Regions from separate parts of the Kitasatospora sp. NPDC058048 genome, predicted to be linked through region 2. Evidence: riboswitches for the same ligand, from Rfam matches in the RefSeq annotation. Region 2 holds a riboswitch; each other region holds the start of a gene.
What was found. Region 2 has a riboswitch for cyclic di-AMP ahead of ACFVVA_RS14285 (NlpC/P60 family protein). Riboswitches for the same ligand answer to the same signal wherever they lie in the genome.
Positions count from the first base shown of each region.

Region 1: it holds a riboswitch for cyclic di-AMP, as region 2 does, so the genes downstream of both, ACFVVA_RS03715 (transglycosylase family protein) here and ACFVVA_RS14285 (NlpC/P60 family protein) in region 2, are expected to answer to the same signal.
Region 3: it holds a riboswitch for cyclic di-AMP, as region 2 does, so the genes downstream of both, ACFVVA_RS11605 (peptidoglycan DD-metalloendopeptidase family protein) here and ACFVVA_RS14285 (NlpC/P60 family protein) in region 2, are expected to answer to the same signal.

Region 1 is NZ_JBHVRT010000002.1:384,644-386,896, forward strand. Features, by position in the region: gene ACFVVA_RS03715 (transglycosylase family protein) at 1-1,250, opposite strand, end outside; cyclic di-AMP (ydaO/yuaA leader) riboswitch at 1,237-1,407, opposite strand; gene ACFVVA_RS03720 (hypothetical protein) at 1,859-2,253, opposite strand, start outside.
Region 2 is NZ_JBHVRT010000011.1:11,744-13,996, reverse strand. Features, by position in the region: gene ACFVVA_RS14290 (NlpC/P60 family protein) at 1-531, shown strand, start outside; cyclic di-AMP (ydaO/yuaA leader) riboswitch at 871-1,024, shown strand; gene ACFVVA_RS14285 (NlpC/P60 family protein) at 1,035-2,171, shown strand.
Region 3 is NZ_JBHVRT010000008.1:249,299-251,551, reverse strand. Features, by position in the region: gene ACFVVA_RS11610 (MFS transporter) at 1-299, opposite strand, end outside; cyclic di-AMP (ydaO/yuaA leader) riboswitch at 590-790, shown strand; gene ACFVVA_RS11605 (peptidoglycan DD-metalloendopeptidase family protein) at 793-1,785, shown strand; gene ACFVVA_RS11600 (APC family permease) at 2,180-2,253, shown strand, end outside.

The DNA of each region.
Region 1 (2,253 bases), on a different contig from region 2:
TCCTTGCCGTTGTTGGACCAGAACAGCAGGTCGCCCGGCTGGAGGCTGTCCAGCGAGACGTGGGTGCTGGCGGCGGCCTGGTCGGCGGCGACGCGCGGGACGGAGACGCCCGCGGCGCGCAGCGCGGCCTGGGTCAGGCCGGAGCAGTCCCAGCCACCGTTGCCGGTGCCGCCGTAGACGTACGCCTGACCGACCTTCGACTCGGCGAAGGAGACCGCGGCGGCCATGCTGCCGGTGGCGGCCGGAGCCTGGGTCTGGGCCGGAGCCTGGGTCTGCGGAGCGGGCTTGGCAGCCGGCTTGGTGGACGGCTTGGCGGCCGGGGTCTGGGCCTGCGCGGTCGGCTGGGCGTTCACGGCACCGCCGTTCGCGGACTGGCCGGACTTCTGCGAGCGGTCGAACCAGGTGAAGTCCGAGCCGGACTTGCCGGTGGCGGACTGGCCGGCCTGGGCCTGGCCGTTGCCGCCGAAGGACAGCTGCTGGCCCGGGTAGATGCTGTCCGGACCCTCGGTCAGGGTGCCGCGGTTGAGCTCGTACAGCCGCTGCCAGCCGCCCTGCACCTTGTGCTGGTCGGCGATCGCGGACAGCCAGTCGCCCTCGACCACGGTGTAGTCGCCGTTCTGGGCCTGCTGCTGGCGCTTCTGGACCCAGTCGCTCCGGTTTCCGGAGGCGGCGGAGTCGGTGCCGGCCTGCGTGCCGTCCTGGGCGGGCGCGGCGGGCTTGGCGGCCGGGGCCTGGGTCTGCGGAGCGGGCTTGGCGGCCGGGGCGGCCGGCTTGGCGCTCTGGGCGGGCTGCGCGGGCTTGGCGGCGGTCGAGCCGGCGGTGGAGCCCGCCGAGGTGTCGACGGCGGCCGCGGCGCCGCCCTTGGTGAGGCCGGCCTGGACCGAGCACACCGGCCAGGCGCCGGGGCCCTGCGAGGCGAGGACCTTCTCGGCGACGGCGATCTGCTGGTCCTTGGTGGCCAGGTCGGCGCGCGCCGCGAAGGCGCTGCCGCCGAAGGCGGACCAGGTGCTGGAGGTGAACTGGAGGCCGCCGTAGAAGCCGTTGCCCGTGTTGATGCTCCAGTTGCCGCCGCTCTCGCACTGGGCGACCTTGTCCCAGGTGGCGACGGTGGCGGCGGAGGCGGTGCCGGAGGCGATGCAGGGGACGGTGAGGCCGACGCCCGCGACGCCGAGGGCGGCGATCACGCGATGGGTGCGGCTGGACAGACGAGTGCCGTTGGTGGGCAGCATGAAGACGCGGTCCTCTCCCACGCCTGCGAGGTGAGCTGTCGGATTCGGGCTGGAGTTGCCCGGCCGCGCTGTGGGCGCGGCTTCACCCCTAGCCCTGGACCGTTCCGGAGATCGGTCCGGGGCGACTTACCTGTGGGTCCCCCGCTCCTGCCGTGGTGCGATTTCGCGCTGCCAGGACATCCGACGGCAGGACTCGGCGTCGCGGATGAACCGGGTTCGTGTGGTCACGAACGGGGAGCACGTTAATCAGACTTAAGTTCAAACTGCAAACGGCTGTGATGCGCATCACGGTTTAGTGGGAACTGCCAAAATTGCCGCTCTTCATGATCGTAAATGATCGTTTTCAGGCAACCCTGTTGCGGAAGCCCACAACTGGCAGCGCTTCAGAAGTGGTGTGACGGCGCGTCGAATCGCGGGCCGGAGCGCCCCGGCGGATGCTGCGGCGGCAGTGATGCGAGCGCCCGCGACCGCGTTTCCTATTTCCTTTCAAATAGGCCAGAACGGACATTCCACTTCATTGCCGTCCGACTTCCGCGGGACGGCCGTGGGCGGGCGGAGCAAAACCGAAGGGCCCGGAACGCATGCCGTTCCGGGCCCTTCGGTGCGCGCGAACCGGCGCGCGGCGTCGACTACCGCCCTGCGGGCTCCTGGGAGGCCGCGTGGGCGCCGCGGACGCCCTCCAGGGCCCCCTCGGCCTCGGCGGCGGCCGCGGCCTCCGCCTCGGCCCGTGCCAGGTCCTCCGGGGACGGCGCGGGCAGCGCCGCCAGGTAGGTGGAGGCGATCAGCTGGCCGACCGACGGGTACGAGCCCAGCGGCGCGGCCGACGGGCAGCCGGTCTCCTCGGCGGCGGTGGCGAGCAGTTCGGAGTCCGCCTCCGGGCCGATCACCAGCGGGGCCAGCGCCGGGCGCTGCGAGCCGGTGTCCCTGAGGTGGTTGACGGCCGCGGCCACCGAGCCGGGCACGTCGAGCGCGGCGGCGACGACCGGCACGGCCAGTCGGGCGGCCAGCAGCACGCCGGTGATAC
Region 2 (2,253 bases):
ACCACCACCAAGGACCTGAACCAGGCCAAGGCGGACGTCAACACCAAGCTGAAGGCCGCCCAGGACCTGCTGAACTCGCTGAGCGCCACCGACCGCGCCGCGCTGAAGGCCCAGCAGGCGCAGGACGACCGCGCCTCGCGCGGCAGCGACCGGGTCGACCTCAGCAGCCTGCCGCCGGCCAGCGGCTACGCGGCCGTGGCGATGGCCAAGGCGATGGGCAAGCAGGGCTCGCCGTACGTGTGGGGCGCCACCGGCTCGACCACCTTCGACTGCTCGGGCCTGATGGTCTGGGCGTACGGGCAGGCGGGCGTCTCGCTGCCGCGCACCTCGCAGGAGCAGGGCCACTACGGCACCCGGGTGCCGTCGCTGGACCAGGCCCAGCCGGGCGACCTGGTGATCTACGGCAACGACATGCACCACGTCGGGATGTACATCGGCAACGGCATGGTGGTCCACGCGCCGCACACCGGTGACGTGGTGAAGGTGATGAAGGCCGACGCGATGTCGATCAACACCATCCGCCGGGTCTGACGGCCCGACACGCCCGCGGGGCCGTTCCGGGGGCTGTGAAAAGCGCCACCCCTCGTGCGGGGGGTGGCGTTCGGCTTTCCGCCCCTTCGCGGCCACATGCTGAGAACTGATCAGCCTTCTGTGTGCCGGTGGTCACCATCGGTCATTTTCACAGCAGAACTTGGGAAATCTTTGGTCTTTTTTCTGACAAGGATTTGAACCGATCACGGTTCAGTTACTAGGGTCGTGCTCTGAACCACCGCACTGTCGATCGCCCAGCCAGGGTGGCGGCGGTGGTTACCGTCGAGTTCGTGAGGCAGCGGGGCAGGTCGAAGCGACTGCCCGACAGGGGAGCCCAGTGTTTTGGGGGCGCTGCGGAGCGGAGCCGGGGAACCACGTTCCTCCGGGGTGAATCGACGCCAGGTCGGCCGATGGAACGGCCGTGAGGCGTCGTAGGGCATGCTTCCGGCCCGAACCCGTCAGCTCACCCGGTAGGCGGACGTAGGAAGAAGGAGTCCGCCTTCGTGGCGTCCCATCGTCGTCCCAAGCCCGCAGGCCGCGCCCGGGTCTCGATCCTGACCGGTGTCGCCGCGGCAGCCGTCGTCCTCTCCGCGCAAGGCGCCCACGCCGACCCGCAGCCGACCAAGGAACAGGTCAAGGGGCAGGTCGACCAGCTCAACGAGCAGGCCGAGATCGCGACCGAGAACTACAACGCGGCCCAGGCCAAGCAGCAGGAGCTGGAGAAGCAGGTCTCCGGCATGCAGGACCAGGTGGCCCGTCAGCAGGCCCAGGTCACCGAGCTCCAGGGCGGCCTGGCCGAGATCGCCGGCGAGCAGTACCGCAACGGGGGCATATCCCCGACCGTCCAGCTGATGTTCTCCTCCAGCCCGGACACCTTCCTCAGCCAGGCCGACGCGCTGAACCAGGCCGGCAGCACCCAGAAGGGTCAGCTGAAGGAGCTCCAGGAGCAGCAGCGCAAGCTCGACCAGGACCGCAACGAGGCCCAGGGCAAGCTCGCCGAGCTGGAGTCGACCACCCAGCAGCTGAAGACCTCCAAGGAGGAGGTCCAGGGCAAGCTGAAGGCGGCCCAGGACCTGCTCAACACGCTGACCGAGCAGGAGCGCCAGGCGCTGCGCCAGGCCGAGGAGAAGGCCGCGGCCGACGCCAAGGCCAAGGCCGACGCCGCCCAGGCCCAGCAGCAGCAGGCCGACCGCGCCTCCCGCGACAACAGCCGCGGCGACCTCGCGGCCGGCTCGAGTGCCTCGACCGGCTCGACCGCCTCCTCCCCGGTGAAGGTGGCCCCGGGCAGCTCGCGCGGTGCCGCCGCGCTCTCGGCCGCCGCCTCCAAGATCGGCAGCCCGTACGTCTGGGGCGCCACCGGCCCGGGCTCCTTCGACTGCTCCGGCCTGATGGTCTGGGCGTTCAACCAGGCGGGCGTGTCGCTGCCGCGCACCTCGCAGGCGCAGGCCTCGGCGGGCACCCGGATCGGCTCGGACATCTCCCAGGCCCAGCCCGGCGACCTGCTGATCTTCTACACCGACGCCCACCACGTCGGCATCTACGCGGGCAACGGCCAGGTGCTGCACGCGCCCAAGCCGGGCGCGTCGGTGCGCTACGAGGCCGTCACCAACATGCCGCTGGCCTCCATCGTGCGGGTCTGATCACCGTTCGAACGCTTCCAGGCCCGGCCTCCCCCAGGGGAGGCCGGGCCTGCGGTTTTTCCTGCGGCTTTTCCCGAGGGTC
Region 3 (2,253 bases), on a different contig from region 2:
CAGGCCGCGGAGGCGATGGCGAACCAGACCACGCCGATCAGGAAGACCTTGCGCCGCCCGTACCGGTCGCCGAGCGCGCCGCCGAGCAGGATCAGGCCCGCCAGGGTGAGCAGATAGGCGTTCAGGGTCCATTGCAGGGACGCCAGGGAGGCGCCGAGGTCGGCGCCGATCCGGGGCAGGGCGACGTTCACCACGGTGCCGTCGAGCATCGCCATGCTGGAGCCGAGCACGGTCGCCAGTAGTACCCAGCGACCCTGCGCGGTGCCCAGGCGCAGGGTGCCGGCCTCGGAGGTGGCCACGGGCGAATCCTGCGCTGCCGGGGCGCACGTGACAAGGGTCACCGGTGGGTGTGTTGACGGTCGGCGGTGCGTGAACGGGTGGCTGCGGTCCGTCGCCGATCTCGGCGCAGGGTCGTGGATCAGTGGCGGGGGGTGAATGGGTTGTGTACGCACCGTGGGGTCCGGTCTGCGGAGGGTCACCGGAACGGGGGAGATGGTTGCCCTTTCAAAGATCGACATTGCTTCACCCGAACGGATGGGTTTTAGTTCAGCGACCGCCCGGCCAGTCCGGACGGATCCCCCGGGTGGAACGCCGAGTCCTGCCGCTGCCCGGTGGTTCGAAACGAACTCTGTACGGCAGGAGCGGGGGACCCACAGGTAAGTCGCCGGACCGGAGTTCGCGCCTCAGGGCGCGGGCGTCCAGGACCGGCTAGGGGTGAAGCCGCGCATGCGGCCGGGCAACTCCAGCCCGAACCCGACAGCTCACCTCGCAGGCGTCGGAGAGGAAAATTCCATGCCTGCTCAGGCTCGTCGTATCGCCCTGCCCCGCGCCGCCCGTATCGGCATCGCGACCGCCGTCACCGGTGTCTCCTTCGCCCTCCCGCTCGTCACCGCGGTGAGCGCCCAGGCCCACACCGTTCCGGCCGCCCCGGCCGCGCAGGCCCCCGCCTCCACGGACGCCAAGTCGGCCGCGCCGGCCGCTGCCCCGGCCGCCCCGGCCGCGCAGGAGAGCTACCGCGTCGTCAGCGGCGACACCCTGTCCAAGATCGCCGACGCCAAGAACGTCGAGGGCGGCTGGCACGCGCTGTACGAGCAGAACCGCTCGGTCGTCGGCGCCAACCCGAACCTGATCTTCCCGGGCCAGCAGCTCGCGCTGTCGGGCCACGCCGCCGCGCCGGCCGCCGACGCCGCCCCGGCCCAGCCGGCCGCCCCGGCGAAGCCCGCCCAGCCGGCCGCTCCGGCGACCCAGGCCGCCAAGCCGCAGGCCCAGGTCCAGGTGAAGACCGAGGCCGCCAAGCCCTCCGCCCAGCTCCAGACCCAGCTGCAGGTCGCCGCTCCGGCCCCGGTCGTGACCGCCACTCCGGTCGCCGCCGCCACCTCCGGCTTCGTCGCCCCGCTGGCCAACGCGAAGCTCGGCACCGCCTACGGCGTGGCCGGCTCGATGTGGGCCTCCGGCCACCACACCGGCCAGGACTTCGTCGCCTCCACCGGCACCCCGCTGCGCGCCGTCGCCAACGGCGTCGTGGTCAAGGCCGGCAACGGCGGCGCCTACGGCAACGAGGTCGAGATCAAGCTCGCCGACGGCCACTACGCCGAGTACGCGCACCTCTCCTCGATCGGCGTGAGGATCGGTCAGACCGTCACCGTCGGCCAGCAGATCGGCCTCTCCGGCGCCACCGGCAACGTGACCGGCCCGCACCTGCACTTCGAGATCCGCAACGGCTCGGAGTACGGCTCGGACATCAACCCGGTCGCCTACCTGCGCGCGCACGGCGTCGCGCTCTGACCCGGGGCCGCTGAGCCCCGAGGGTTTCTGAACCACCGCTGCTGCGGGGCGAATCGATCCTCCGGGATGGTCATGTCGGGTGACCGCTCGACCGGGTGATCGCCGCACGGCGGACATGGGCGCGGGACACGCCCAGGCCGGCCCGGCCGCACGAGGACCTCCTCGTACGGCCGGGCCGGCCGCTGCCGTTCCGGACCCGCCCGGTCGTGCCCGGTCGTGCCCCGCCCGTCCGGCGGTTCCGGGGCGCCGTTCGACCGGTCGAACGCGGCGTCAACCCGACCGCTCCGGCGGGCCGTCGGCCCGCTCGCGGGGCCGCTCCGGCGCGCCATGCTGTCGGACGGTCAGCGTCCGGCCGGTCCGGCGGTCGGGCGGGTCCGGGAGGCGAGGAGGCCGGATGGCGGTCCGGAGCGGGGACGTGGCGGGGGAGAGGGCCGGGCGGGAGCGGCCGGGGACGGGCGGCGTCGACCG